Phyllobacterium zundukense: one gene and its partner. The protein of the gene in region 1 interacts with the protein of each later gene in a pairwise test. Links are inferred from orthologs where the notes say so. Each region holds a gene or a part of one and is shown in the gene's direction. Other genes may lie near its edges. The genes, in order: rplI and lon.

Region 1 (15,015 bases):
AGACGTCCTGCGTTTCATGACGATCCGCGTTGAAGAGCACGAGGAAGGCCAGTCGGCCATGCTCGCACGCCGCGACGATCGCCGCGACCGCGACGACAACAAGTTCGGTGGCCGCGATGACGACCGTCCGCGCCGTCCGCGCCGCCCGCGTGACAACGAAGCCGGTGAAGGAGCAGAATAATGGTTGATATCAATCAGATCCCGACCCGCCGTCCGTTCCATCGCCGTCGCAAGACCTGCCCGTTCTCGGGTGCGAATGCGCCGAAGATCGACTACAAGGACATCAAGCTCCTGTCGCGCTACATTTCCGAGCGTGGCAAGATCGTTCCTTCCCGTATTACGGCTGTCAGCCAGAAGAAGCAGCGCGAACTCGCCCAGGCGATCAAGCGCGCCCGTTTCCTCGGCCTGCTGCCTTACGTTGTGAAGTAAGACACTATCGAAGGCGGCGGAATACGTTCCGCCGCCTTCGTTTTCTCCATCCGCGATGGGCGCGGGTCTGGTGAACTAGAAAACCCGAGTTGAGGAACTGGTTGAAAAACCGCCTCTAACTGCTTCGGTAAGCAGGACAGCGAGCGAAATGAAACCGACTGCAAAAGATATTGGCGTTGGAGTATTGGCGGGCCTCGCGGCCGCGCTGCTCTCGATTGGCGTTATCACGCAGTCGACCCTCGCCATGGCGCTGCTCCTGTTTTCTCCGCTGCCGATCTTTGTGGCGGCACTCGGTTGGGGTACTGCCGCAGGCTTCATCGCAGCCCTGTCGATGGCAGTCGCCGTTTCCGTCCTAGCCGCACCGACAGCTGCCCTTATCGTCGTTCTGATCACCGCCCTCCCCGCAGCCGCAGCCGCTTATTTCACCGGCCTGGCGCGTCCCGCGGAAGAAATCGGCGGTCCAAAGGACGTTACCGTTTGGTATCCGCTTGCCGATACGCTGCTGCGACTCGCCCTGATCGTCGGCGCCAGCTTCATCGTCATCGGTGTCATGATCGGATTCAGCGACGACCTTGCCGGTGAACTTGCGAAATCGCTGGGCCAGCAACTTGCCGCCAGCAACCCGGAGCTTGCCGGGAACGCCGACGTCGCACAGAACATGGCGCTCTTCGTCGTACGGATCCTGCCTGCGCTGCAGCCTGCGGTGTGGGTGATGATCATCGTCGCCAATCTCTATCTGGCACTGCGGCTCACGGCTGCGTCGGGCAAACTGCGCCGCCCGAAGGACGACTGGCCGCGCGCGCTGCGCATGCCGCGTCCTGCACTCATCATCTTTGCCGTCGCCTGCGCTGCCTGTTTTCTGCCCGGCGGGATCGGCTATGCGGCAACTGCGATTGCCGGTGCGCTTGGCGCCGGCTTCATGATGGCGGGCTTCGCCATGCTGCATGCAAGGACACGCGGTGCACCATGGCGCCCGGTCGCGCTATGGTTTGCATATCTCGCCGTTCTGCTCTTTGCCTTCGTGCTCTTCCTCTTCCTTCTGGCCGGTTTGTTCGACACGTCGCGCAACGCACCGGTTTCGAAGGCTGCGCATACAACACCACCCAATAACGACAATTGAACATCAGAACTTAAAAGGAAAACTCAAATGGAAGTCATTCTTCTCGAACGTATCAGCCGCCTCGGCCAGATGGGCGAAACCGTCAAGGTAAAGGACGGCTTTGCCCGGAACTTCCTCCTGCCGCAGGGCAAGGCTCTTCGTGCCAACGAAGCCAACAAGAAGAAGTTCGAAGGCCAGCGCGCACAGCTCGAAGCCCGTAACCTCGAGCGCAAGACTGAAGCCCAGTCGGTTGCCGAGAAGCTCGACGGCAAGTCATTCGTCGCCGTTCGCTCGGCTGGCGAAACCGGCCAGCTGTATGGTTCAGTTTCGACGCGCGATATTGCCGACCTGATCACGGCTGAAGGTTTCTCGATCAATCGCAACCAGGTTGAACTGAACACGCCAATCAAGACGATCGGCCTGCACAGCATCGTTCTGGCGCTTCATCCTGAAGTAGAAGCAACGGTCACTATCAATATTGCCCGTACGGCCGATGAAGCCGAGCGTCAGGTAAAGGGTGAAGACCTCACCTCCGCTGAGGCGATCTATGGCATTGAAGACGCACCGCTGTCTGACGAATTCTTCGATGAAGACGAAGAAGGCGAAGAAAACGCCTGATTTTACTCAGTAGATCATTCGAAAGAATGATCCCATCAATATTTTGAAACACCCGGCATCGCTGCCGGGTGTTTTTTTCTTTTCAGGAACAAAAAAACGATTAGATTTATTTGTTCTTCCCATGCCCGACCGTAGACTCGTTCCTGAGTCTCTCAATGGCCGAGCTCTGTCGTCAATGATGGAGATTGTTCATGAATGCCATTCTAAAGGCCGCACTCTCGCGGATGGTTCATACTGGCACTTTGATTATAACCGACTCATCCGGCAAACCCCGAACCTTTGGCGACGGAACCGGCGAGCCCATACATTTCCGTATCAATAGCGCTGCAGCGGAGCGAAAAATCGCTTTCGATCCGTCACTGCATTTCGCCGAAGCCTACATGAACGGTGAAATCGATGTTCTCGACGGTGACATCTATGATGTCTTGAAAATCATCTTCGAAAACACCGGTGCGACCGTCGCCAAGGAACCCTGGATGCTGGCGATCGAAGGCATCCGCCGCGCCACGCGACGCCTGCACCAGATGAACACCCTGACGCGTGCCTCCAGCAATGTGCAGCGGCACTACGATCTGTCTGAAGACCTCTACCGTCTATTCCTCGATACGGACATGCAATATTCATGCGCCTATTTCGAGCGGCCGGACGCAGCGCTGGAAGAGGCGCAGATGGCGAAAAAGCGCCATATCGCAGCCAAGCTGCTGGTTGAAAAGGGTCACAAGACCCTCGATATCGGCTGCGGCTGGGGTGGGCTCGGAATTTATCTCGCCAAGCATCTTGAAGCCGATGTTACCGGTGTGACGCTATCCCAAGAGCAACACGGCATCGCCAACAAACGTGCCTTCGAGGAAGGCCTGACGGCGCAGGCCCGGTTTGACTTGCGTGACTACCGGACGCTCGAAGAAAGTTTTGACCGCATCGTGTCCGTCGGCATGTTCGAACATGTCGGTATCGGTCATTTCCCGGAATACTTCCAGCATACAGCGCGCTTGCTCAAGAAGGATGGCGTTTTCCTCCTGCATTCGATCGGCCGCTCGGACGGCCCATCCTATACCAATGCCTTTATCCAGAAGTACATCTTCCCGGGCGGCTATATTCCCGCACTGTCAGAGGTCATTCCGCATATCGAAAAGGCCGGTCTGGTGATCACGGATATCGAAATCCTGCGCCTGCACTATGCCGATACGTTGCGGATCTGGCGGGAACGCTTCATGGCCAACCGCGAAAAGGCCAAGGCGATCTACGATGAACGCTTCTGCAGGATGTGGGAATTCTATCTCGCAGCCTCCGAGGCCGCATTTCGCTGGCAGAATCTTGTGGTGTTCCAGATCCAGCTGGCGCATCGCCAGGAGGCTGTGCCGTTGACGCGCAATTACATCGAAAAGGAAGAAAAGCGGCTGAAGCGGCTGGAATGCGAACGCAGCTCGGCCAACAGCCAGGTCAACCGAAAGGAATCGATCGCCGGGAGGTAACGTTCCAGTCGTTCGCAGGGCGTGGAGCCGTCCGCCCCCGGGTTCTGCTAAGCATCTCTTCTCCGTGATCCTCGTCCTCGGGTTAAACCCGAGGATGACCCGACGATGACGGAGAAGGAGTGGGATAATCCTGCGCACCCGCCCGCTCAGAACATCGCTTTTTCAGCACGACTCACGCTATAGTCACCCATCAGAGTCAAGCCACAGGTTTTCTTATCCGCATCTGTGTGAATTGCGGTGATAAGGACAAATCTGCCACGCTATAATTTTCCGCGATGGGCCATAATGAAGGGGAACAGGAAAAAGCGAAATGGCTGAAGCTACGGTACGCAAGATCAACGAGGCGCGAGACACCCTCTATCGGGAAGCCCCGAACAACATCGAGGCCGAGCAGGCCTTGCTGGGTGCTATCCTCGTCAACAATGACGCGTTCTATCGTGTTTCCGACTTCCTGAAGCCAACCCATTTCAACGAACCGCTGCATCGCAAGATTTTCGAAGTCGCTTCCGACATGATTCGCATGGGCAAGATGGCGAATCCGGTGACGCTCAAGACCTTCCTCCCCGCCGATGCAAAAATTGGCGAAATGACGGTCATGCAATACCTTGCGCGCCTCGCTGCAGAAGCCGTGACGGTCATCAATGCGGAAGATTACGGCAGGGCAATTTACGATCTCGCCACGCGCCGTGCGCTGATCACCATCGGCGAGGACATGGTCAACATCGCCTATGATGCGCCGGTCGATGTCGCGCCGCAGGGCCAGATCGAGGATGCAGAACGGCGGCTGTTCGAACTCGCGGAGACCGGCCGCTACGATGGCGGCTTCCAGAGCTTTACCGACGCGGTCAAGACCGCCGTGGACATGGCCAATGCCGCCTTCATGCGTGACGGACATTTGTCCGGCATCTCGACTGGCATACGCGCGCTCGATGCGCGCATGGGCGGCCTGCAGCCATCGGATTTGATCGTTCTGGCCGGGCGCCCCGGCATGGGCAAAACCTCGCTTGCCACGAACATTGCCTTCAACATCGCTGCAGCCTACGAGCCCGAACAGCTGGCGGATGGCACTTTCAAGGCGAAGAATGGCGGCGTTGTCGGGTTCTTCTCCCTCGAAATGTCGTCCGAACAGCTGGCGACGCGTATCATTTCCGAGCAATCGGAAATCAGTTCGTCGAAAATCCGCCGCGGCGAGATCAGCGAAGCCGATTTCGAGAAGCTGGTGGCCTGCTCGCAGCACATGCAGAAAGTGCCCCTCTACATCGACCAGACCGGTGGTATCTCCATCGCCCAGCTTGCGGCGCGTGCGCGCCGCCTGAAGCGCCAGCGCGGCCTCGATGTCCTGGTCATCGACTATATCCAGCTGATGCAGGGGTCCTCCAAGCGCGCCTCGGAAAACCGCGTGCAGGAAATCACAGAAATCACGACTGGCCTGAAAGCGCTCGGCAAGGAACTGAACACGCCGATTATCGCGCTTTCCCAGCTTTCCCGTCAGGTTGAAAGCCGCGAGGACAAGCATCCGCAGCTGTCCGACTTGCGTGAATCGGGTTCGATCGAGCAGGACGCCGACGTGGTGCTTTTCGTCTATCGCGATGAGTATTACATCAAGAACAAGGAACCGAAGGCCGGCACGGAAGAGCATTTCAAATGGCAGGCCGACCTCAACGAAGCCACGGGCAAGGCGGAGGTCATCGTTGCCAAGCAGCGTCACGGCCCGACGGGCACCGTGAGGCTTGCGTTCCAGGCGGAATATACGCGCTTTACCGACCTGGCCGAAGACTCGCATCTGCCAGAACGGTTTGAGTGATCATTTGACTGCCAGGAAACCTCACATCACTACTGCCGGCGCCGATCCCCGGCTTGCGGGCGGGCGGCTCACGATCGATCTCGACGCGCTCGTCGCGAACTGGCGTTTCCTCGCGGAAAAATCCAAGCCATCGAACACAGCCGCCGTGGTCAAGGCCGACGCCTACGGGCTTGGCATCGTGCACGTCGTGCCGGTGTTGTGGCAGGCAGGATGCCGCACGTTCTTTGTCGCGCTGGCTGAGGAGGGTCTGCGCGTCAAGGCCGTTGCGCCAGATGCCCGGGTATTCGTCCTCAATGGCTTCTTTGCCGAAGCATTTCCAATCTACGAAGAGTCCGACCTGATCCCGGTTCTGGGCTCGTTGCATGAACTCGCTCTCTGGAAGAAGCTGAATAAGAGCCGCAAGGAGAAACTGCCTTACGTGCTGCATGTCGACACTGGCATGAACCGTCTCGGCCTCAGCGTCGAAGAAGCTCTGACTTTTGCCGACGACGGGCGAAACCAAAAGCCGGTTCTTCTGATCACGCATCTTGCGACAGGCGATAATCCGGCTCATGCGCTGAACCAACAGCAATTTGAATCATTTCAAAAGCTTCGCACCGCTTTTGCAGGAATTGAATCAAGCATCGCCAATTCGCCCGGCATTTTTCATACGGAGAAGGGCGAATTTGATCTCAGCCGTCCCGGTGTTGCCATGTATGGCGGCGAGCCGCTCTCAGACGCTGCCAATCCGATGCGCGCCGTCGTGACGCTCGAAGCGCGCATCGTTCAAATCCGCACCGGATTGATGGGCGAAACCGTAGGCTATGGTGCTACAACGACGCTCAAACGCGATACGCGCATCGCGATCTGCTCGGTCGGCTATGCGGACGGCTATCTTCGTTCGTCCTCCGGCAGCGGAGTTCCCCTGCGCAATGCGGTTCCGGGCGGCGGCGAAGGCTTTGTGGCAGGCAAGAAAGTGCCGATCATCGGCCGGGTCACAATGGATCTCACCTCGTTCGACATTACCAACCTTGCAGAACGTGCGGTGAAGCCCGGGGATTACATTGAGCTCTTCGGTCCGAACATCGCCCTTGACGATGCTGCTCGTTCCGCGGGGACGATAGGTTACGAATTGCTCACCAGCCTTGGAAACCGGTATCACCGCCGCTACCTCCATACGAAAACAGCTGACTGATGGCCAAGCCGAGAATCCAATTCATCTGCCAGAATTGCGGCGCCGTGCACACACGCTGGGCGGGCAAGTGCGACGAATGCGGCGAGTGGAACACACTCGTCGAGGAGGGCACATCCGGAGGTATCGGCAGCGGGCCGGGCAAATTGTCGGGCCGCAAGGGCCGCGCAGTCGCGCTCACCTCGCTTTCCGGTGAAATTGAGGATGCGCCGCGGATCAAATCGGGGATCGGCGAACTCGACCGCGTTACCGGCGGCGGGTTCGTTCGCGGTTCGGCGATTCTTGTCGGTGGCGACCCAGGTATTGGCAAATCCACGCTGCTTACCCAGGCCGCGGCTGCGCTGGCGCGCCAGGGCCACCGTGTTGTCTATGTTTCCGGCGAAGAGGCGGTGGCGCAGATCAGGCTGCGGGCCCAGCGGCTGCATGCGGCGGATACGGATGTGCTGCTCGCGGCTGAAACCAATGTCGAAGACATCCTGGCGACAATCTCCGATTCGAAACGGCCGGATTTGATCATCATCGATTCGATTCAGACGCTGTGGACCGATGCGGCCGATTCGGCTCCCGGCACGGTGACGCAGGTGCGCGCCGGCGCGCAAGCGATGATCCGCTATGCCAAGCAGACTGGCGCCGCTGTCGTTCTCGTCGGCCATGTGACCAAGGAAGGTCAGATCGCCGGCCCGCGCGTCGTCGAGCACATGGTCGATGCAGTCTTGTATTTCGAGGGCGAAGGCGGCCACCATTACCGCATTCTGCGCACGGTCAAAAACCGTTTCGGACCAACGGACGAGATCGGCGTGTTCGAAATGTCGGATCGGGGATTGCGCGAAGTTGCCAATCCGTCCGAGCTTTTTCTCGGCGAACGCAATGAAAAGTCGCCGGGAGCTGCGGTTTTTGCCGGTATGGAGGGGACGCGACCAATTCTCGTCGAAATCCAGGCACTGGTCGCGCCATCGACCCTCGGCACACCCCGCCGCGCCGTTGTAGGATGGGACGGCAACCGGTTGTCGATGATTCTCGCCGTGCTCGAAGCGCATTGCGGCGTGCGCTTTGGTCAACATGATGTTTACCTGAATGTGGCGGGCGGATATCGCATAACGGAGCCCGCCGCTGACCTTGCGGTTGCATCTGCACTGGTTTCCTCCATTGCCGGTATTGCCCTTCCCGCAGATTGCGTCTATTTCGGCGAAGTCAGTTTGTCTGGCGCGGTTCGCCCGGTGGCGCACGCGGTGCAGAGACTGAAGGAAGCAGATAAGCTTGGGTTCAAGCAGGCTGTTCTTCCCAAGGGAAGCAACGACGTGGCAAAGAACGGCAATGCTCGTCTGACCGAGACGGCTTCGCTGCCGGACCTAGTGGCCCGGATCGCGGCGTCAGGACCCGGGAAGAGACAACGCGAAGACTGACCAGATTGGCCTGTTGGTCAGAATATGGGGATGAAAATAAATGCCGATTACGTTGCTTGACGGAATTCTATTGGGCATCACCCTCGTTTCGGCGGTCCTCGCCATGGTACGCGGCTTCTCCCGTGAAGTGCTTTCGGTTGTGTCCTGGGCAGCTGCGGCAGCCGCTGCCTACCTCTTCTACAAACCAGTCGTACCCTTCCTCACGCCGTATATCAGCAACGACACGATCGCGCAGATTGCCGCGGCGGGTCTGGTCTTCGTCGTTACGCTGATTGTTGTGTCCATCATCACCATGAAGATTGCTGATTTCATCATCGACAGCCGTATCGGTGCGCTGGATCGCACACTCGGTTTCCTTTTTGGTGCAGCACGCGGTGTTCTGCTTGTGGTTGTCGCCATGCTGTTCTTCAATTGGCTGGTCACGGACCGCCAGCCGGAATGGATCGCCCAGGCGAAGTCCAAGCCGATGATCGACTCGCTGGGGGCAAAATTGATCGGGCTATTGCCCGAAGATCCGGAATCGACCATTCTCAACCGGCTGAAACCCGGCACAACTCCGGCTCCGGATGCTGCCCCCGATGGAACGGCTGCACCGGAACCGAAGGAAGATATCCCACCGGAAGGTGCGACAAACCAGTAACTTGGCGTTTGCTTGGTAATGCCCCATATAGTGTGGCATAATGCAACATAGGCACAATTGAATCTGCGGCGAAAGGCTGGCGGTAATGACCGACATTTCTCGTGACGATAATCAATTGATGTCCCTGGATGACGACACACTGCATGAAGAATGCGGTGTGTTTGGCATTTTGGGGCATCCCGACGCCGCGACCCTGACTGCGCTCGGGCTGCATGCCCTGCAGCACCGCGGACAGGAAGCAGCAGGTATCGTCTCCTATGATGGCCGCCAGTTCTGTTCGGAACGCCGAATGGGCCTGGTCGGTGACCACTACACCAACCCGGTCACCCTCGCCCAGTTGCCCGGCGACCGGGCAATCGGCCACGTGCGCTATTCGACCACCGGCGATACCATCCTGCGCAATGTACAGCCGCTATTGGCCGAGCTTGAAGTTGGCGGAATCGCCATTGCCCATAACGGCAACTTCACCAACGGCCTGACGCTGCGCCGCCAGCTCATTGCCGATGGCGCTATCTGCCAGTCCAATTCCGATACGGAAGTTGTGCTGCATCTCATCGCCCGCTCGCGCAGCGCTTCATCCAGCGACCGTTTCATCGACGCGATCCGCCAGATGGAAGGCGGCTATGCGATGCTTGCCCTCACCCGCACCAAGCTGATTGCAGCGCGCGATCCGATCGGCATCCGCCCGCTGGTCATGGGTGACCTCGATGGCAAGCCGATCTTTGCTTCAGAAACCTGTGCACTCGACATTATTGGCGCAAAATTTGTCCGCGACATTGAAAATGGCGAAGTGGTGGTTTGCGAAATCCAGCCGGATGGCTCGATCAGTATCGAAACCTACAAGCCGCAACATCCGAAACAGGAACGCCTTTGCCTGTTCGAATACGTCTATTTCGCGCGTCCGGATTCGGTCGTCGGCGGCCGCAACGTTTACAACGCTCGCAAGAATATGGGCATCAATCTTGCCAAGGAAGCACCGCTTGAGGCCGATGTGGTCGTTCCGGTACCCGACGGCGGCACGCCTGCAGCCATCGGTTTTGCCCAGCAAAGCGGCATCCCCTTTGAACTCGGTATCATCCGCAACCATTACGTCGGACGCACCTTCATCGAGCCGACCCAGTCGATCAGAGCATTTGGCGTGAAGCTGAAGCATTCGGCCAATCGCGCCGTGATCGAAGGCAAGCGCGTTGTCCTGGTGGACGACTCCATCGTGCGCGGCACGACTTCCGTCAAGATCGTGCAGATGATCCGCGATGCCGGTGCGCGCGAAGTGCATATCCGCGTCGCCAGCCCGATGATCTTCCATCCGGACTTCTATGGCATCGATACGCCGGATGCGGACAAGCTGCTCGCCAACCAATATGCGAGCCTTGCTGCGATGTGCGATTATATCGGCGCGGATTCGCTGGCATTCCTGTCGATCGACGGGTTGTACAAGGCTGTCAGCGGTAACCCACGCGATCCGCGCGCGCCATTGTTCACCGATCACTATTTCACTGGCGATTATCCGACGCGGCTTCTCGACAAAGACGGTCCCAGCAACGTCCACAAGCTTTCGCTTCTCGCAAACAACGGTTGAGTTTTTTTCACGATGATTTCTGACGGCAGTTTTCGGCTGGACGGCAAGCTTGCGCTTGTCACCGGCGCATCCCGTGGCATTGGCTATTCCCTTTCCAAAGAACTCGCCGGCCGTGGTGCCCATGTGATTGCCGTTGCCCGCACGGTCGGCGGACTTGAAGAACTCGACGACGAAATCACGGCGGCAGGCGGATCAGCCACGCTGGTCCCGCTCGATCTGACCGATATGCCAGCCATCGACCGGCTTGGCGGCTCGATCCACGAACGCTGGGGCAAGCTGGACGTCATGGTTGCCAATGCCGCTGTACTCGGCACCATTTCACCGATTGGCCATGTCGAGGCAAAGGTCTTCGACAAGCTGATGGCGATCAATGTTTCCAGCGTCTGGCGCCTGATCCGGACCACCGACCCGCTTTTGAAGCTTTCTGACAGCGGTCGTGCAATCCTGCTGTCGTCGAGTGTTGCACACACGGCACGCGCTTACTGGGGCCCCTATGCGGCATCCAAGGCAGCGGTCGAGGTCATGGCCCGCACTTGGGCCGAAGAATCGCGTCAGACCCACCTGCGGGTCAACTCGGTCAATCCCGGCGCCACCCGCACTGCCATGCGGGCGCAGGCCATGCCCGGCGAAGATCCAGAAACGCTGCCAACACCGGCCGAGGTTGCCGCCAAGATCGCTCTCCTGTGCGATCCTGCGCTGGACGCAACCGGCAAGCTTTACGATGTGCGCGCCGGCAAATTTTTGAGCTATAACGACCCGAGCTAGTACCGTCGTGAGGGGATTGTCAAACTCATTGCAGAATCCCCTCTCTTGGATTTTCCAAGGATTTAGCAAGGGCTAAATCCAAGAAAATCCTTTCTCCCCCACTAGGGGGGAGATTAGCGCTGCGCCATGCCTTCGGACTCATGCCGGTGACGCGCAGGAACTCGCGATTGAAGTTGGATTTCGTCTGAAAACCCGCGTCGAACATGATCCGGGTGATTGGTTCGTCCGTGTCGGCCAGAAGGCGGCAAGCCTCCCTCACCCTGAAATCATTGACATACTGCGAGACGCTCATCGCTTTGACGCGATTGATAGCGGTCGAGACCTGCCGGATTGACAGACCCATTTTCCGGGCGAGCCGGTTCAGGTTGAGATCGGCATCGCGGTAGAGCGTGCGGGATTGCATCAATGTATCGAGCGAGGCAGCAATTTGCGCGTCCTCTTCGCTGGCAACAATCACCGAGGTGGCCTCTGCACCCTCTTCCGCTGCCTCTGATGGTGGCTGGCTGGTCCCCGCGACCGTCGCGGCAGTTCCCAAGATGAACAAGGCCAAAACATTGCCAAAGGCCACGATGCCCCCCGAATAGACGCCGCCGGTTTCGGCAAAATCGAGGCTGATGACAATATCGATCAAGCCCGAAGCCAATATGGAGAAGGCCGTGACCTGCAAGGCCCGGTAGGTGCTGATGACCCCATCAAGCCTCGATGAACCGAGCGCATTCGGTCCCGCCCATGCCAGCCATGTGAGCGCGATACCATAGCCGAGGAATATCAGAATGAGGGCAAGGGAAATCGGTGCGGGCCAGAAAGCGACGAACCCCACGATCAGCAGCGCCGGAAGTGCGTGCAACAACAGCAACGGCCGTTTCAGGGGTGACCGCCCCTCTCTCAGTCCTTCGAAACTCAACCAGGCGAGCGAGGGAATGATTGCGGCAAGAACCGCCTGAATCGGCAGTATCTGTAGGACGCCATAGCCCCATCGCACGCCGATCACCACAGATTGCAGCACATAGACTGCGATCAGGGCCGTAAAGAACGGATTTGGCGCATTGCCGTCATTCCGCCTGATCATCTGGACCAGCAGGATGAGGAGCAGGAAAGCAACGACAAAGGGCAATGGGACAAAGAGCATGGGCAACAACCATTGAAACTATGGACGCCACTATGTCCTGAATCGCGTTCGCGGACGACCTGAAATGCGATCGAGGTCGAAATTGCCGAAGAAAACGAGCCCCGTGGTTCCAGCGCCAATCAAGGCGGCAAGCCATGGGAATACATCATGCTCAACCTGTACGTTTCAATATTACTGCTTTTCCAAACCCTGACGCCGACCGCGGCAAGCGCTGAAGCATTCAAAGCCCCGCTCGATATCGCGCAGGTCAAAAAGGTCAGCATCACCGGCGAAGCGAGCAGTGTCGAATTCACCACCACAGACACCCTGCCCTGGTCAGTGGCCATGACCAGCATTCGATCCGGCTGGTTTTCAAACTGGACTTCGAGCTGGTTCTCCAACGCGTGCGAAACGGCCTCGACAATGGTGGTGAAGGATCAGGTTCTGCTCATCCATGTCGTCAACGCACCGCTGCTCAGCCTTTCCGATTGCGAGGTGCGCATCCGCGCCAACGTGCCGAAGAACAGCGATGTCAGCATTGAGCAGCACGCGCTCTATGCCCGCCTCTCCGGCGATTATCGTGGCATCCGCATCGATGGCAATGCGGCGGACTTTGCATTGGATGGATATGCCTCGAGCCTTGATGTTATGGGCGATGCGGTCAGAGCCGATATACGCTTCGAGCGGACGAACAACAACGAGACGATCCGGCTCAATTCGCATGCGCTCGATGCATCCCTCAGCTTCGGCAAGGATGCAGTGATCAGCTATGCCGTGAACGCCAAGGCATCCTTCATCGACAGCAAACTCGCGAATACGCCCGGCGCAAAGCCATCGATCGACATCAAGAGCGAATTTGTCCGCGCGACGATCCGGTAAGGCACGCGATCTATTTTTCTCACCCCATGCCAAACAAGGAATTATTTCGATGAAAGTACTCAAACTCTCCGCTCTTCTTGCGTTTCTTACCTTGAGTATTCTGCCCTCTTGGTCTGCTGGACTACAGCTTGTCGACGTACCCCAAGACAGCCATGGACCCGCAATCGACGGCGTTGTCTGGTACCCATGTGCCGCTACACCAATTGAAATAAAAATTGCCTCATTTGATATGATGGCCGTACGAGACTGCCCGATAATCGGGACCAAACATCCGCTTGTGGTTATCTCGCATGGTGCGGGTGGTACCTTCGGTAATTACCATGCACTTGCCGAAATGCTAGCTGATAAAGGTTTCATCGTTGCCGCCATCAATCACCCTTTGGACAGTGGCCAATCCAAGGTGAGAAACCCCGGCGATATCGCCTCCATGGTGCAGCGGCCGATGGATATATCCCGATTAATTGATTTCATGTTCTATAATTGGCCGGACCGAGCAAGAATTGACGCAGCACACCTTGGTTTTATCGGTTTCTCCAGAGGCGCTTTCACTGGGCTTGGATTGATTGGCGCTGATCCCGATTGGAATTTTCTACTCGACAATTGCCCTGTTTATCCCGGAAACCGTTTTTGCGAACAGATCCGGTCCGGTCCAATCGCTCCCATGTCTCACGATGCAAGAATCAAGGCCGCTGTCATTGCTGACTCACCCGGCGGGCCGCTTTTCACCCGCGAAGGATTGAGCAATGTATCAGTGCCGGTGCAGTATTGGGCATCGGAGCGCGGCGGCGACGGCGTATCGCCCGAAGATGCAGCAATGATTGTACAAAACCTTCCCGTTAAGGCGGATTTTCGGGTTGTCCCCAATTCCGGCCATTTCGATTTCCTTCCCCCGTGCACCCTGGAATTTGCAAAACGTACCGCCGAGGATGAACCTGAACTCTGTACTGATAAAACGGGCTTTGACCGGGCCGCTTTTCACAAACAGTTCAATGCAGATATCCTGACCTTCTTCCGCAAACATCTGGTCGAAGCTAACCAGTGAATGGATCGGTTCCGGGCTCACGAGACGGCTTCGGAACCATCCTTTTCGGCGCTGGCGAGAGCAGCGCTTGCATCCGCCGCCTCGAAGCGCTTCCATGCCCTTGCGCTGAAGGGCAGTGTGGTGAAGAAGGCGATGGTCGTGAGCGTCAGCGTCTGCCACGTATAGCTCATCAGGAACGCTACATAGACGACGATGAACAGGAAGGTCGGCATGACCCAGTCGGAACGCAGCTTGGTGCCCGCAGCCTTGCCGCTGTAAACCGGCAGACGGCTGATCATCAGGATAGCCACGCCAACCGTATAGGCGGCGGCGGCAAAAGCCAGCGTCCTTGTCGGAGCAAGACCGAGAAAGCCGAGATAGACCGGCAGCATGACCAGCATGGCCCCTGCGGGAGCCGGAACGCCGGTGAAGAAATTGTTCTGCCACAACGGCTTGTCCACCACATCCAGCATGACGTTGAAGCGTGCGAGACGCAGGCAGCAGGCGATGCAATACAGCAGCGCGGCGATCCAGCCGAAGGAGCGCGCCTGATCGAGCATATAGGCATAGAGCACGAGCGCGGGAGCAACACCGAAATTGACGATGTCCGCAAGCGAGTCCATCTGGGCACCGAACTTGGTCGATCCCTTCATCATGCGAGCGATACGACCGTCGATACCATCGAGAAACGCCGCCAACAGCACCATGGAGACGGCCAGCTCAAAGCGGTTCTCGAAAGCGAGCCGGATACCGGTCAGCCCGGCGCAGATCGCCAGAACGGTAATCACATTGGGAGCAAGATAGCGCATGGGTATGCGAGAGCTTGTCAGCCCCCGTACCTGCGGTTTCTCATCAAAGAGTGGATCGGCTTCTTGCTCGCTCATTCGGGATGCCTCAATTGATGCGGACGAGCGGAGCGCTGGCTGCACCGCCGAATTCCGCAATCACGGATTCGCCGCCGACAGCGATCTGGCCGATCGCAACGCGCGGGGTGAAACCTTCCGGCAGGTAGACATCGACGCGCGAG
Region 2 (15,357 bases), 160 kb from region 1 along the record:
CTCGGCGGGGGTAACGCTGGTTTGGCCGTATGCCGCTCTGAGGCGAAAGGCCGGGATCAGGGCGATCCCGCCGACGAAGCCTCTGCGTGTTATGGTTGTCATGATCACTATGTCCTTCCCCGGGTTCGAGTGAGGCCTCCATGAACAGCAATCCTGATGCTTGCCTGTTCGTTTCTGCCTCGTTTCCAACCAGTGAGTTCGCGTCGGGAGAAAAGAACAAGTACGTAACTGTTAATCCGCAGGCACGGCCTATGCCGATGGAGGGTCAAATGTCCGCAGACCGGGCCTAGGCGCGTCCTGGTTAGTTTCTGCGCTCGACCTTGAGAAAATCGATGAACGCACGCATTGCGGTCGGAAGTTGTCGGCGGCTTGTATAATAGAGGAAGAAGCCGGGGTAATAGGGGCACCATTGATCCAACACCCGTTGCAGCCGCCCTTCGGATATGTGCATCTGCACTTGCTCCTCGAAAAGATACGCCAGGCCGGCACCATTTATGGCGGCTTCAACCATAAGGTCTTGATCGCCCAGCGTGAGCGATCCGGTTACCTCGATTTCCAGTTCAATCCCGCCTTTCTCGAACTCCCATCGATAGAAGGCCCCGCTTGCGAAGCGGTAGCGTATACACGGGTGGTGGCTCAGATCCTGTGGCGTGATCGGCTCGGGATAGCGCTCAAAATGCTGGGGTGAACCGACCACTGCAAATCGATGTCGCGGTCCGATCGGCACCGCGACCATGTCGCCGGCGATCATTTCACCAAAGCGCACGCCGGCATCGAAACCTGCAGACACCATATCGATCAAAGCGTCGTCCACCACCAGTTCGACTTCGACCGCAGGATGGACCTGCAGGAACCGGGATATGATTGGCAAGAGCACCAGCTTTGCAGCCGCGCGGGGGGCATTGATGCGAAGCTTGCCGGACGGCCGCCCGCGAAATGCGTTTAGATCCTCAAGCGCGTCCTCAATATCGAGGAAGGCGGGATTGATGCGGGTGAAAAGCTGTTGACCCGCCTCCGTCAGCGCTACGCTTCGTGTGGTCCGGTTGACGAGACGTATATCGAGGCGCTCCTCAATCGACCGCAGGGAGTGACTGAGCGCAGACGGCGTAACCCCAAGTTCGACGGCAGCTTTTCGGAAGCTTCTGTGCTGCGCGATCGTCAGGAATGTGGCGAGGTCAGCTGGCCCTATTTTTCGCATTGATGAGTTCTCCTCACTGCCTCATGGAGAATAAAGGCGATTATTTCATCTTAATCCATGCGGTAACTTTCGTCAGCATTCAATCACGAAAGGAAAAGATCATGCGTGTTTGGTTTATCACAGGGGCGTCGCGCGGATTTGGCGCTTTGATCGCTCAAGAGGCTTTGGATGCGGGGGATGCCGTCGTGGCGACCGCCCGCAACCCGGAAACTGTCAGCGCAAAATTTGGAAATCATCCGAATTTGCTCGCAGTCGCCCTAGACGTTACCAGCGAGGTTCAGGCCAACGCTGCTGCCGAGCAAGCCATCAAGCGTTTCGGCAAGATTGACGTCCTCTTGAACAACGCCGGATTCGGCCTGCTCGGGGCTGTCGAGGAAGCAACGTCTGCGGAGATCGAGAAGCTGTATGCGACCAACGTCTTCGGCCTTTTGAAGGTGACACGCGCCGTTCTGCCCCACATGCGCCGGCAGCGTTCCGGGCACGTCATCAACATATCGTCGATTGGCGGTTATATGAGCTACCCGGGCTGGGGTGTCTACTGCTCGACCAAGTTCGCAGTCGAAGCGCTTTCCGAAGCATTTTCGGCCGAGTTGCAGCCGCTTGGCGTAAAGGTCACAGTGGTTGAGCCCGGCTTCTTCCGGACCGACTTTCTTGACGAAAGTTCCCTTGTCGTCAGCCCCAGCGTGATCCCGGACTATAACGATACGCCCGCTGGCGCAATGCGAGCCTTTGCTGGCGATCACAATCATGCTCAGCCCGGTGATCCAGCCCGGCTGGCCAAGGCTATGATAACGCTGGCAAATGCTCCCAACCCGCCGCTGCGCATGCCGTTTGGTTCGGACACCGTCGCCGCGATCGAATCGAAGAATGCCAGCGTTGCTGAAGAACTTGCTGCATGGCGGGATCTGGCGATCTCGACGGACTTCCCTGAGGATGCGGGTGCTCATTCGGCCTAACCTGTTTGAGGTCGGGGTTTCCGGACGCCGACCTCATATCGTGATCGTCAAAGCTTCAGCGTTCTTCGACAGTATCGCCTTTGATGACTTCTGGCAGCGCGTTACCCCCGCGCCCTGACGCGCCGATCGGCGCGCAACAGCGCCTAGTCGCTCACTCGCGGAGGAATCGAATAGGTGGAGGTCGCATGGGCCACGAGCTCGCCATTGACGCCGCTGGTCATTGCGATTTCCACCACTGCGAGCCGCTTTCCCAACTTCAGAAGGTTTGCCACCGCATCGATGGGGCCAAGCTCGGGTTTGCGCAGGAAATTGATGTTGAGGTTCGTCGTCACGGCCAGCGCGACCGGGCCGATCTGCGCGAGGATCGCGACATAGGCGGTGATATCGGCCAGCGCAAACAGCGTTGGGCCGGATACGGTCCCGCCGGGGCGCAAATGCCGTTCCAGCGGATCAAGCCGCATGGAAGCAAAGCCGGGACCGGCATCGATGACCGTAAAGGCCAATCCATCGGCATTTACCTGCGGAAATTCACGCTCCAGAAAGGATGACAGCGCTTCGACGTCCATCAATATCCCCACAGGCTTGTCCTCCGACTGTTTTCTTAAAGAATTCGCTGCTATTTCTAGTAATCCGCATCGTCTTGCAAGGATGAGGCCATGAAACCGCCAGGATTAGTTATTGCAACCTGTTTTGCCGCGCTTGCTTATGCGGGGTTCCTCGCCTCGCAAAGTCCGGTGCCGCCGGTGCAAACCGTTGAAGCCTTCGTTCTGCCTGACCGCCCCATCGCGTTGACCGAAGATATGGTCACGCGCTTTCTCTATGGCTTTGCCCCCGTTGCCGCCACAGTGAAGGAACTGGACGGGAAGGGCGAAGCGGAGCAGCGGACGGCGATACTGGACAAGAAGGCCGCAGAGTTTGGTTTTGCCAACTTTGCCGACTGGGTCGACACCACAAATACGATCATGGTCACCTATCATTGGCTGACCCACCCCGATCCCCGCCAGGAAGTGGAAAAGGCGATCAGTTCCATTCCTGCCATGGCCAATCTTTCCGACAAGGAAAAGACCGACATGATCGAGGGATTGAAGGCTGGACTTGCCCGGGTGGAGAATGCAAAACCAACACCGGCGAACATGGCGATTGTCCAGCGCCATTTGCGCACGTTGAAACCATTCTATGAACTTTGGGCGCCGCCCAGCCAATAGTCGCCAAAGAGGAACGACATGGGAGAAATCCACGCCATCCGCCCGGAAGAGCCGATCGTCGGGCATGAATTGGCGGGCGGAGTCCTGCGGCTGACACTGCAAAATCCCCCAGCCAATGCACTTTCCATGGCAATGATGCAATTGCTGCTCGATCATCTGGTCGCGGCACGGGATGACAGGGCAATCCGCGTCGTCATCATCGATTCGGCGCAAAAACTGTTTTCCGCCGGGCATGATCTGAAGGAGTTGACGGCTCATCGCAACGATGCGGATCGGGGCCGCGATTTCTTCGAGAAGACCATGCGCCTCTGCGCCGAACTGATGCAGGCGATAGTCCATCATCCGAAGCCCGTCATCGCTGCTGTCGATGGCCTGGCGACTGCCGCTGGTTGCCAGCTCGTCGCCTCCTGCGATCTTGCGATCTGCACGGATAAATCCACCTTCTGCACGCCGGGCGTCAATATCGGTCTGTTCTGCTCAACGCCCATGGTGGCGCTGTCGCGTAACGTCTCCCGTAAGCAGGCGATGGAAATGCTGCTGACCGGCGAGGTCATCGATGCGTCGACGGCACGCGAGTTCGGGTTGGTCAACCGCGTGGTGCCGCAGGAATATCTGAATCCGATTGTCAGGAAATACGCGCAAACCATTGCTGCCAAATCACCTTTGACCGTGAAGATCGGCAAGGAAGCCTTCTACCGGCAGGCAGAGATGAGCCTGACAGATGCCTATGATTATGCAGCGCAGGTGATGGTCGAGAACATGCTGGCGCGTGACGCCGAAGAAGGGATTAACGCTTTTATCGAGAAGCGTCAGCCCGAGTGGAAGGGTGAGTAGATCGTCAATGCAGGACCGTGAAAATTACTCCGACGATTTCATTCGCGGCATCCTCACCTCGGTCAGGACCATTGCCCTGGTTGGTGCGTCGCCAAACGAGGCGCGGCCGAGTCATTCCGTCATGAGGTTTCTGCTGGCCAAGGGCTATCACGTCATTCCGGTCAATCCGGGGCAGGCGGGCAAGCAGATACTCGGACAGACCGTCTATGCCCATCTCGCGGATATTCCCGGACCGGTAGATATGGTCGATGTCTTCCGCAACTCCCTTGCCGTTCGCGGCCTCGTCGACGAGGTGCTGGCACTGAAGGTCCTGCCGCGGGTCATCTGGATGCAGCTTGGCGTTGAGCATGAAGAGGCGGCGCGCCGTGCGGAAGCCGCCGGAATCAGCGTCGTCATGAATCGCTGCCCTGCGATCGAATATCCCCGCCTCGGGATATAGCCGGCTTGGCGATTGAAGCCTTCCACCATGAAAATTCAACGCCCCCTTGCCAAATCCGGACAGCAAGTTGAACGTTCTCGTCGATTTTCTTCAAAAGTTGCTGTTTCTTGCACGAGAATCTTCGAAAATGGGACAGGATTCTCAACCGAGAGCTGAATTTAGTTTGTGCGAGGTTGCGGAATTGCCCGCTTGGCGCCAACGTCGCAATCCCATAGCCTGACCACACCAATCGCATGACAGGGAGAGATACATGGCGCATCGCGCACCGGGAATTGAAACGCTTGCCGTCCATGCGGGTGCCCAGCCCGACCCCACAACCGGAGCGCGGGCCACGCCGATCTACCAGACGACAGCCTTCGTTTTCGACGACGCGGATCATGCAGCTTCGCTGTTCGGATTGAAGGCTTTCGGCAACGTCTATACGCGAATCACCAATCCAACCAATGCGGTACTGGAAGAACGTGTAGCGGCACTTGAAGGCGGCACGGCGGCACTCAGCGTTGCATCCGGCCATGCGGCGCAACTCTTGGTATTTCATACGCTGATGCAGCCGGGTGACAATTTCATTGCGTCGAACAAGCTCTACGGCGGTTCGATCAATCAATTCGGCCAGTCGTTCAAATCCTTCGACTGGCGCGTGCGTTGGGCAGAGCCGGACGATCTTCCTTCGTTCGAAGCCCAGATCGATGAGCGGACCCGCGCCATCTTCATCGAGAGCATCGCCAACCCAGGCGGCATCATCACCGACATCGCCGCCATCGCCGAAATCGCCCACAGGCATGGTCTCCCGCTGATCGTCGACAACACCCTGGCGTCGCCTTATCTTATTCGACCGATCGAGCATGGTGCTGATATCATTGTACATTCCGCGACGAAGTTCCTCGGGGGCCATGGCAATTCCATGGGCGGTGTCATCGTCGACTGCGGCACTTTCGACTGGTCGAAATCCGGCGACTACCCGCTGCTGTCGCAGCCGCGCCCCGAATATAACGGCATCGTCCTGCATGACACATTCGGAAATTTCGCCTTTGCCATTGCCTGCCGCGTGCTTGGCTTGCGGGACCTCGGACCAGCGCTGTCGCCTTTCAATGCATTCCAGATATTGACCGGTATCGAGACTCTGCCGCTGCGCATGCAGCGCCATGCCGACAATGCGTTGGTGGTTGCTAAGTGGCTGACAAGACACGAGAAAGTGGCATGGGTCAGCTATGCCGGACTCCCCGAAGACCCCTATAATGAACTGCAGCGAAAGTACGCGCCGAAAGGTGCTGGATCCGTTTTCACCTTCGGGCTGAGGGGCGGTTACGACGCCGGCGTAAAACTCGTCGAAAGTCTCCAGCTTTTCTCGCATCTTGCCAATATCGGCGATACCAAATCACTGATCATCCATCCGGCTTCGACAACACATAGGCAACTTGGCGACGAGCAAAAAATCGTGGCGGGCGCAGGACCGGATGTCGTGCGCCTTTCCATTGGCATCGAAAGCGTTGAGGATATAATCGCCGACCTTGAACAATCTCTTGCAAAGGCTGGTTAGGCCCATGAAAAAGTTAGTCAAAATCGATTTCGACGGCCTCGACCCGGAACATGGTGCGCCAAAACCAGAGCGTGTCATTTCAGGTGATCCGCAGTTCCGCACGTGGAATTGCGACGAGGCCGAAGGCGGCATCTATGCAGGGATCTGGGAGGCAACACCCGGCAAATGGCGTATCGCCTACGACGAATGGGAGTTCTGCCACATCCTGTCCGGACGCTCGGTCATTACCGAAGATGGCGGGATCGAACACCACGTCGGAGCTGGCGATAGCTTCGTGTTGCGCCCGGGCTTTCGCGGAACATGGGAGGTGCTTGAGACGACGCGGAAGGAGTATGTGATCAGGCTTTGATCACCATTCCACATCCAACCGCTCCAACCCGTGGAAATGGTATGTGTCGCGATAAATCGGCTTTTTCTTAAACCCCAGGTTGGGAAGGCGCTCGAAAAGCACGCTCAATGCAACCTGCAGTTCAAGCCGTGCCAGCGGTGCACCGATGCAGAAATGAATGCCCGCGCCAAATGACAGGTTCTTCTGTTCGCTGCGATCCGGCAGGAACGTATCCGGCGCAGCGAAGGCGCGCGGATCGCGGTTGCCGGCGCCCAGCATCAGGCCGATCTGGTTGCCGGGTTTGAGCAGAATGCCGTCGCCAAGGTCAATCTGCTCATAGGCATAGCGCGTAAACATGTGCAGGGGGGCATCGAACCTCAGGCACTCCTCCACTGTTTTGGCTGTGCTTTCCGCGTCGGCGAACAATATCGCTGGATCGGAACCGCTTTCGAGGATCGTCTTCACCGCATTGCCGGTCTGATGCACAGTTGCCTCATGCCCTGCGTTGAGCAGGAGGATCGCAGTGGTTATGAGTTCGTCTTCCGAAAGTTTTGAACCATCGGCTTCGGCCGCCAGCAGCAGACTGAGAAGGTCATCCGCCGGCTCCGCGCGCCGCTGTCCGGCATAATCGCGCAAGAAGCTGGCGAATTCCGCGGATGCGGTATTGGCGCTCTCTTCCGACTGGCGGTTGCGGCCATGCATGTACATGGCGACGATGCGATGTGACCAGTCGAGCAACTGCGGCGCGGTTTCAGTGGGGACGCCCAGCATTTCCGCAATGATTGTTACTGGAATCGGCGTTGCGAAGTCGGCGATGAGATCAGCTTCGCCCCTCGGCTCGAACCGGTCGATCAGGTCGTGCGCCAGCGCTTGAATACGCGGGCGCAGGCGCTCGACCTGACGCGACACGAATGCCCGATTGACCAGCGTGCGCAGCCGCGTGTGGTTCGGTGGCTCAAGCTCCAGCATCGAGAATTTTTCGACATGGTCGAAATCTTTCAGATGCGAGCGGTCGCCGATATTGCCTTGCGAATCCGCCGCACTGTTACGCTTTTCCCGGCCGAAGCGGCGGTCTCGCAGCAATTTGTTGACGGCGTCATAGCCGATGAAACACCAGAAGCCGTAATTCTCCCAGAAGAACGATGGCGTCTCGGCATGCAGCTGTGCATAGGCCTGATAGGGATCCTGGAAAAATGTCTGGTCGTGCGGATCGAGGCGCAGGCGCCGATGTTTGGGCTCAAAACGAAACGATGAAGGACGGGACAGGGACATCAGCGGAGTTCCATCTATGCCAAAATTGGCCAAAGCCATTGAGCATTCGGCACAAAACGTTTCATATTCATCCGAATCTCGCTTTCTCCCAAGACATAGCAGGACCAAATCATGAAAATCACCATCGTCGGCGCAGGAATCGCCGGTCTGTCGACTGCGTGGTCATTGACCAAGGCGGGGCACGACGTAACACTGATCGAGCAGGGACCGATCCCCAATCCGCTTGCCGCTTCGGGCGACCACCACCGCATCATCCGCCGGGCCTATGGCAATGCAGGCGGCTATGCCGACGCAATTTCGGAAGCATACGAAGCCTGGGATGAACTTTGGCACGACATCGGAAGCAGTCATCTCGATCCCCGCGGATTTATTTGCGTATCGCGTGAAGCGGGTGACGAGGCCGAAGAATACCGCCAGGGCCTCGAGCATGGCGGCTATCCGCTGGAACTCTATGAGTCGCGGGAGGCTGTGAAGCGCTACGCCTATCTGGAAGAGGGGACATTCCGTTACGCCTTCTTCTGTCCGGAGGGCGGTGCTCTCCATTGCAAGAAGATAGCAATCGACATTGCGAGGTGGTTGCGTGCTCGCGGGGCCACCGTCCTGGAGAACACCAGGGTATCAGCGGTGGACAGTGCTGCCGGTACGGTTACTATGGCGGATGGCACGGTCATTTTCGCCGACAAGGTCGTCGTGACAGCCGGCGCATGGGTATTGAAGCTGTTCCCCAAGCTGGCGACGACGCTCACCACCTATCGCACGGCCGTTGTCTATCTCGAACCGCCAGCGGATCTCAAAGCTGCTTGGGAAAGCTCACCCGTTGTGCTTGATGTTGGCGGTCGCACCGATGGTTACATCATTCCGGCAAGCGGCGGCGGTGGTCTGAAGTTCGGTTCCGGTCTGCACAAACGCAAGACGCCTGACGCCAATCTCGATCGTATTCCGGCGCAAGGCGAGGGTGAGGCTATTCGGGATCTCTTCGCACCACCGATAAAGCGGCTGTCCGAATACAAGGTAACCGACGTTGTCACCTGTGCCTACACCTTCACATCCGACGAGCGGTTCTTTGCGACAGAAATGGACAAATGCCTTGTTGTTTCAGCCTGTTCGGGTCACGGCTACAAATTTGGCGCGGCTGTGGGACGGCGCGTCGCCAGGTCTATCGGTGATGGTGATGTGCCTTTGCTTCAGCGCTGGCTGAGGGCGGAGGCTGCGTGATATTAGTCGAGCGCGTTCACCTTGAGGTGAGGATCGCGCCTTGAACATCTTGCGGAACCGGGTGGCAACGCCCTATGTATCGAATGTGTAATCCACGAATCTGGGGTGTTTGAACCCCATATTCTCCAAAAAAGCTGAGGCCCACCGATGAGAGATCCAATCGAAACAGCTATGAACCTCGTGCCCATGGTCGTCGAACAGACCAATCGGGGCGAGCGGGCCTATGATATTTTCTCGCGCCTGCTGAAAGAACGCATTATTTTCATTACCGGACCGATCGAGGACGGCATGGCGACGCTCATCTGCGCGCAGTTGCTTTTCCTTGAATCGGAAAATCCGAAAAAAGAAATCAACATGTATATCAACTCGCCAGGTGGTGTCGTGACCTCCGGCATGGCGATTTATGACACTATGCAGTTCATCCGCCCGGCGGTATCGACGCTTTGCTTCGGCCAGGCAGCATCCATGGGTTCCTTGCTTCTGACCGCTGGCGAAAAGGACATGCGTTTTGTCCTTCCGAATGCTCGCATCATGTTGCATCAGCCGTCTGGCGGTTTCCAGGGACAGGCCTCCGATATCGAGCGCCACGCCCAGGACATCATCAAGATGAAGCGCCGTTTGAACGAGATTTACGTCAAGCACTCAGGTCGTGATTACGAGACGATCGAACGTACTCTGGACCGCGATCACTTCATGACTGCACAGGAATCACTCGAGTTCGGCCTGATCGACAAGGTACTTGAATCGCGTGCGATCATTGAAGGCGACGGAAAGTAACCGGCTAAATCGTCCCGCCGGGTCGAAAATGAACATTTTTTGACTCGGTTGCGGACTTTCTGCCACATATCCGGCTTGCATAGAGGCCAACAGACGTTACGTTAAGCCATTGGTGAGCTAGGAAGCCTATTCTACGAATGACTATTCACTTCCACCTGGAGGAAGTGGCGGTCCCGGGAGAGCGGGTCCGATACTGAAAGGAAACTGCAATGAGCAAAGTCAGCAACGGCGGCGGCGATTCCAAGAATACGCTTTATTGCTCGTTTTGCGGGAAGAGCCAGCACGAAGTCCGCAAGTTGATCGCGGGTCCGACTGTATTCATCTGTGATGAATGCGTTGAGCTGTGCATGGACATCATCCGCGAGGAAAATAAATCCTCGATGGTGAAATCTCGTGAAGGCGTCCCGACGCCGCAGGAAATCATGGCTGTTCTCGATGATTATGTCATCGGTCAGAACCATGCCAAGCGTGTTCTCTCTGTCGCGGTCCATAACCACTACAAGCGGTTGGCCCACGCATCGAAAAACAATGAAGTCGAACTGGCGAAGTCCAACATCCTTCTCGTTGGTCCAACCGGTTGCGGCAAAACTTATCTGGCGCAATCGCTCGCCCGCATCATCGACGTGCCGTTCACAATGGCAGACGCGACGACGCTGACGGAAGCCGGTTATGTCGGTGAGGACGTCGAAAATATCATTCTGAAGCTGCTCCAGTCTGCCGACTACAATGTCGAACGGGCGCAGCGCGGGATCGTTTACATCGACGAAGTCGACAAGATTAGCCGCAAGTCGGACAATCCTTCGATTACCCGCGACGTATCGGGCGAGGGTGTCCAGCAGGCACTGTTGAAGATCATGGAAGGCACTGTTGCTTCCGTACCGCCGCAAGGCGGTCGCAAGCACCCGCAGCAGGAATTCCTGCAAGTGGATACGACGAACATTCTGTTCATTTGCGGTGGTGCATTTGCTGGCCTTGACAAGATCATCTCGGCGCGCGGCGAAAAGACCTCCATCGGTTTCAGTGCCGCGGTCAAGGGGCCGGATGATCGCCGGGTCGGCGCAATCTTCCGCGAACTGGAGCCCGAGGATCTGCTGAAATTCGGTTTGATCCCCGAATTCGTTGGTCGTCTGCCTGTCATCGCTACGCTGGAAGATCTCGACGAAGTCGCATTGGTGCAGATATTGTCAGAGCCGAAGAATGCCTTGGTCAAGCAGTATCAGCGTTTGTTCGACATGGAAAATGTCGAGCTGACTTTCCATGAGGATGCTCTGAAGGCCATCGCCAAGAAGGCGATTGCCCGCAAGACAGGAGCACGCGGCCTTCGGTCAATCATGGAGAAAATCCTTCTCGACACGATGTACGAGCTGCCGACGCTCGATGGCGTCCAGGAGGTCGTAATCTCTGGTGATGTGGTCGAAGGCAATTCCAGGCCTCTCTACATCTATGCGGAGCGCAAGGAAGAAAAGGGTAATGTTTCCGCCTGATGCATTGGAAACATTATCAATGAACGGAAGGCTCCGCATTGCGCGGAGCTTTTCTGTTTTATACGCTTCGCAATTACGCTAAGAAGAATTGTTTACGTTTGGTTTACCATACGGGCGCAGGATTTCGCGTGGCAGCGTGGGGTCTCGATACGGCAAGGCCGCAAACCGGCAGCATCGATGATTTCCACCAAAATCACCTGCTCGATAGGTGTGTTGCGTTGCAAAAGATTGCGCTCGGGCTCTGGCAGGAGCAGGATAGATTACGATTCTGTGAATGCACTTGAAGCCGGGATGCTTGAAACAAGCAGGCCGTCACTCCAAGTAAGGGTTAAGCTGCACAACTGGTAGTACGCCGCTCAGTGCATGGTTCCAAAGATTGGGGTATAGTCCTTAAAAGTGGATTCCGATTTTTGGATTGATCATGCAGCCAAAGGGTACCCGGATGTGGCGATCTGGCCAAATGGCCTGAGAAAGGACATGAAATGACGGTTGCAAGCAAGAAGACACTGGCGGGTGGCGAGAGCGGGCTTTATGCCGTTCTGCCGTTGCGCGATATCGTTGTCTTCCCTCACATGATCGTTCCACTCTTCGTCGGGCGCGAAAAATCCATTCGTGCGCTTGAGGAAGTTATGGGCGTCGACAAGCAAATCCTGCTTGCCACACAGAAGAACGCTGCGGACGACGATCCGCAGGCTGACGCGATTTACACGGTTGGCACTGTTGCCAACGTCCTGCAATTGCTGAAATTGCCCGACGGCACGGTGAAGGTTTTGGTCGAGGGTATTGCCCGGGCTGAAATCACCAGCTTCAGCGATCGCGAAGATTACCACGAAGCCAACGCGGTCACGCTCGCCGAGCCGGAAGAAGATCCGGTTGAAATGGAAGCGCTCGCGCGTTCGGTCGTGTCTGATTTCGAAAATTACGTAAAACTGAACAAGAAGATTTCGCCTGAAGTCGTTGGCGCTGCCGGACAGATCGAGGATTACTCGAAGCTGGCCGATACGGTCGCCTCGCATCTCGCAATCAAAATTCCTGAAAAGCAGGACATGCTGTCGATCCTCTCCGTGCGTGCGCGGCTGGAGAAGGCCATGTCGTTCATGGAGTCGGAAATTTCCGTGCTTCAGGTGGAAAAGCGCATCCGCTCGCGCGTCAAGCGCCAGATGGAGAAGACCCAGCGCGAGTACTATCTGAATGAGCAGATGAAGGCGATCCAGAAGGAACTCGGGGACGGCGAAGATGGCCGTGACGAGGCTGCCGAGCTGGAAGACCGCATCAAGAAGACCAAGCTGTCGAAGGAAGCCCGCGAAAAGGCCAATGCCGAGCTGAAAAAGCTGCGTCAGATGAGCCCGATGTCCGCCGAGGCGACCGTGGTTCGTAATTATCTCGACTGGCTGCTGTCTATTCCGTGGGGCAAGAAGTCGAAGATCAAGAACGATCTAAATCTCGCCGACGAGGTTCTCGACACCGAGCATTATGGCTTGGACAAGGTCAAGGATCGCATTGTCGAGTATCTGGCGGTGCAGGCGCGGTCGACCAAGATCAAGGGTCCGATCCTTTGCCTTGTTGGTCCTCCCGGTGTCGGCAAGACATCGCTGGCCCGCTCGATCGCCAAGGCGACAGGCCGCGAATATATCCGCATGTCGCTCGGCGGCGTGCGCGATGAGGCCGAGATCCGTGGTCACCGCCGCACCTATATTGGCTCGATGCCCGGCAAGGTCATCCAGTCGATGAAGAAGGCGAAGAAGTCCAATCCGCTCTTCCTGCTCGATGAAATCGACAAGATGGGCCAGGATTTCCGCGGCGATCCATCGTCGGCCTTGCTCGAGGTGCTTGATCCGGAACAGAACTCGACCTTCATGGATCACTATCTCGAGGTCGAATATGACCTTTCGAATGTGATGTTCGTGACAACTGCCAATACGCTGAATATCCCGGGTCCGTTGATGGATCGCATGGAGATCATCCGTATCGCCGGTTACACGGAAGATGAGAAGCTGGAAATCGCCAAGCGGCACCTGTTGCCCAAGGCCATCCGCGATCATGCATTGCAGCCGAAGGAGTTCTCGGTCGCCGAAGACGCGATCCGCGCGATCATCCGCAATTATACGCGGGAGGCCGGTGTCCGTAATCTTGAGCGTGAACTGATGAAATTGGCGCGCAAGGCTGTCACCGAAATCATGAAGACCAAGAAGAAGTCGGTGAAGGTTACGGAATCGAACATCGATGAATATCTTGGTGTCGAGAAGTTCCGCTTCGGTCAGATCGACGGCGAAGATCAGGTCGGTGTTGTCACAGGCCTCGCCTGGACGGAAGTGGGCGGCGAATTGCTGACCATTGAAGGTGTGATGATGCCCGGTAAGGGTCGCATGACCGTGACGGGCAATCTGCGTGACGTGATGAAGGAATCGATTTCCGCGGCGGCATCCTATGTTCGCTCACGGGCCATCGATTTCGGCGTTGAGCCGCCGCTGTTCGATCGTCGTGATATCCACGTCCACGTGCCGGAAGGCGCAACCCCGAAGGACGGTCCATCGGCTGGTGTCGCGATGGTTACAGCCATCGTCTCGATACTGACAGGCATCCCGGTTCGCAAGGATATCGCCATGACTGGCGAGATCACCTTGCGGGGTAGAGTGCTGCCAATCGGCGGTCTGAAGGAAAAGCTGCTTGCCGCATTGCGCGGCGGCATCAAGACGGTTCTGATCCCGGAAGAAAACGCCAAGGATCTGGTGGAGATTCCGGACAATGTGAAGAACGGCCTTGAGATCATTCCGGTTTCGCATGCCAATGAAGTGCTCAAGCACGCATTGATACGCCAGCCGGAGCCGATCGAATGGACCGAACCGGCTCATGTGCCAGCTGCGGCTGTCGAGGACGACGCGGGCGCACAGATCGCTCATTAAATTGCGCTAAAAAGAAAAGGCCGGGCAAGAAATTGCCCGGCCTTTTCGATTCGTCGATTTGTGTCCCTCAGAGCGTACCGGTGAGGATGCCAAGGCCGGCAAGCGCTGCAACGCCGCCAATAACGCGAACAATGCCTGGGCCTACGTGCCGGCCGATCTTGCCGATAACCAGTCCGAGGCTGAGGCCGACAATATGGAGCAGGGCGGTCGCAATTATGAAACCGCTGGCATAAGCGAGGCCGCCGGCGCTATTCGGCATTTCTGCGCCGTGTGCATGGCCGTGGAAAACGGCGAAGAGCCCGACCAGGCCAGCGGCGATTGCCACGGGTGGCTTTACCTCGAACGCGACCGCTGCGCCAAGCACGACGACGGACAGGGCAATGCCGAGTTCGACGAACGGTACATTGATGCCGGCAATGCCGAACATGCCGCCAACCGCCATCATGCCGACAAAGGTGAGGGGAACGAGCCACAAGGCACGCCCGCCAAGCTGAAAGGCGAGGACGCCGACCAGCATCATTGCCAGCACGTGGTCAAGGCCGGAAATGGGATGGGTGAAGCCCTGGGCAAATCCGCTGGTCTCGCCAACACCGACATGGGCGTAGGCAAGCGCAGGATAGAGCGTGGCGGCAAGCGATAGGGCGATTCGTGACGTGCGGCTGGATGACATTTTACGTTCCCGTTTTCAGCGTTCTTGGAAGGAGTGCTGGGAATTATTGTTGCAGCAGAAATGCGCCGACGAAAGAGCAAAATGCTGCGTCTGCTCAATATTTCGACCGGAACAGAATCAGACGCATGGGTCAGGATGTCCAGAATCAATCATCTCGATCTGCAACAAAGTGGCACTGGCCATATTGTCTGCTAAAGCCGGGTTTCGCGCCGATGGTACTTATGATTACCGAATTCAGGGAAGGGAATGGTGGGCGATGAGAGACTCGAACAGAATTTTGGGAAAAATCGAATACAATATTCGCTCTAGGTTATTGATATTGCTTTGAATCTCTCATCGGAAACTGCTACACAACGCTGCTACACAGACATGCTACACATGGAGCAGTTTCCGAATGGCTATTACCGGCAACATTTCCCGCCGAAAAGGCACCGTGAATTATCAGGCAAGGTTGCGCGTTCCCGCTGACTTGGTGGACGTAGTGAGGCGCTCCGAACTAACCAAATCGCTCGGTACGAGCGATTATCGGGAAGCCAAGA

Evidence for each region.
Region 2: the proteins of rplI (region 1) and lon interact in binary tests that used the Escherichia coli proteins (3 or more experiments, as listed by UniProt). The link is inferred for Phyllobacterium zundukense from one-to-one orthologs.

The regions. Positions count from the first base shown.
Region 1 is NZ_CP017940.1:2,282,426-2,297,440, forward strand. The notes cover bases 656-3,361. They hold rplI (50S ribosomal protein L9), read left to right. Parts: upstream 656-1,576; coding sequence 1,577-2,146; downstream 2,147-3,361. Other genes in these bases: BLM14_RS11505 (DUF2232 domain-containing protein), read left to right, coding at 656-1,549; BLM14_RS11515 (SAM-dependent methyltransferase), read left to right, coding at 2,338-3,361. Also shown: rpsF (30S ribosomal protein S6), read left to right, coding at 1-181; rpsR (30S ribosomal protein S18), read left to right, coding at 181-429; more of BLM14_RS11505, read left to right, coding at 578-655; more of BLM14_RS11515, read left to right, coding at 3,362-3,618; BLM14_RS11520 (replicative DNA helicase), read left to right, coding at 3,929-5,422; alr (alanine racemase), read left to right, coding at 5,427-6,596; DNA repair protein RadA, read left to right, coding at 6,596-7,996; BLM14_RS11535 (CvpA family protein), read left to right, coding at 8,037-8,636; purF (amidophosphoribosyltransferase), read left to right, coding at 8,755-10,215; BLM14_RS11545 (SDR family NAD(P)-dependent oxidoreductase), read left to right, coding at 10,228-10,980; BLM14_RS11550 (helix-turn-helix domain-containing protein), read right to left, coding at 11,006-12,109; BLM14_RS11555 (hypothetical protein), read left to right, coding at 12,257-12,967; BLM14_RS11560 (alpha/beta hydrolase family protein), read left to right, coding at 13,017-14,009; pssA (CDP-diacylglycerol--serine O-phosphatidyltransferase), read right to left, coding at 14,027-14,872; BLM14_RS11570 (phosphatidylserine decarboxylase), read right to left, coding at 14,883-15,015.
Region 2 is NZ_CP017940.1:2,117,630-2,132,986, reverse strand. The notes cover bases 11,390-14,437. They hold lon (endopeptidase La), read left to right. Parts: upstream 11,390-11,727; coding sequence 11,728-14,148; downstream 14,149-14,437. Other genes in these bases: BLM14_RS10655 (HupE/UreJ family protein), read right to left, coding at 14,216-14,437. Also shown: BLM14_RS10725 (DUF1254 domain-containing protein), read right to left, coding at 1-102; BLM14_RS10720 (LysR family transcriptional regulator), read right to left, coding at 302-1,198; BLM14_RS10715 (oxidoreductase), read left to right, coding at 1,300-2,154; BLM14_RS10710 (PaaI family thioesterase), read right to left, coding at 2,298-2,720; BLM14_RS10705 (hypothetical protein), read left to right, coding at 2,811-3,359; BLM14_RS10700 (enoyl-CoA hydratase), read left to right, coding at 3,378-4,193; BLM14_RS10695 (CoA-binding protein), read left to right, coding at 4,201-4,632; BLM14_RS10690 (O-acetylhomoserine aminocarboxypropyltransferase), read left to right, coding at 4,883-6,169; BLM14_RS10685 (cupin domain-containing protein), read left to right, coding at 6,174-6,518; BLM14_RS10680 (cytochrome P450), read right to left, coding at 6,519-7,769; BLM14_RS10675 (NAD(P)/FAD-dependent oxidoreductase), read left to right, coding at 7,881-8,984; BLM14_RS10670 (ATP-dependent Clp protease proteolytic subunit), read left to right, coding at 9,132-9,761; ATP-dependent Clp protease ATP-binding subunit ClpX, read left to right, coding at 9,971-11,245; more of BLM14_RS10655, read right to left, coding at 14,438-14,818; BLM14_RS10650 (DUF6538 domain-containing protein), read left to right, coding at 15,213-15,357.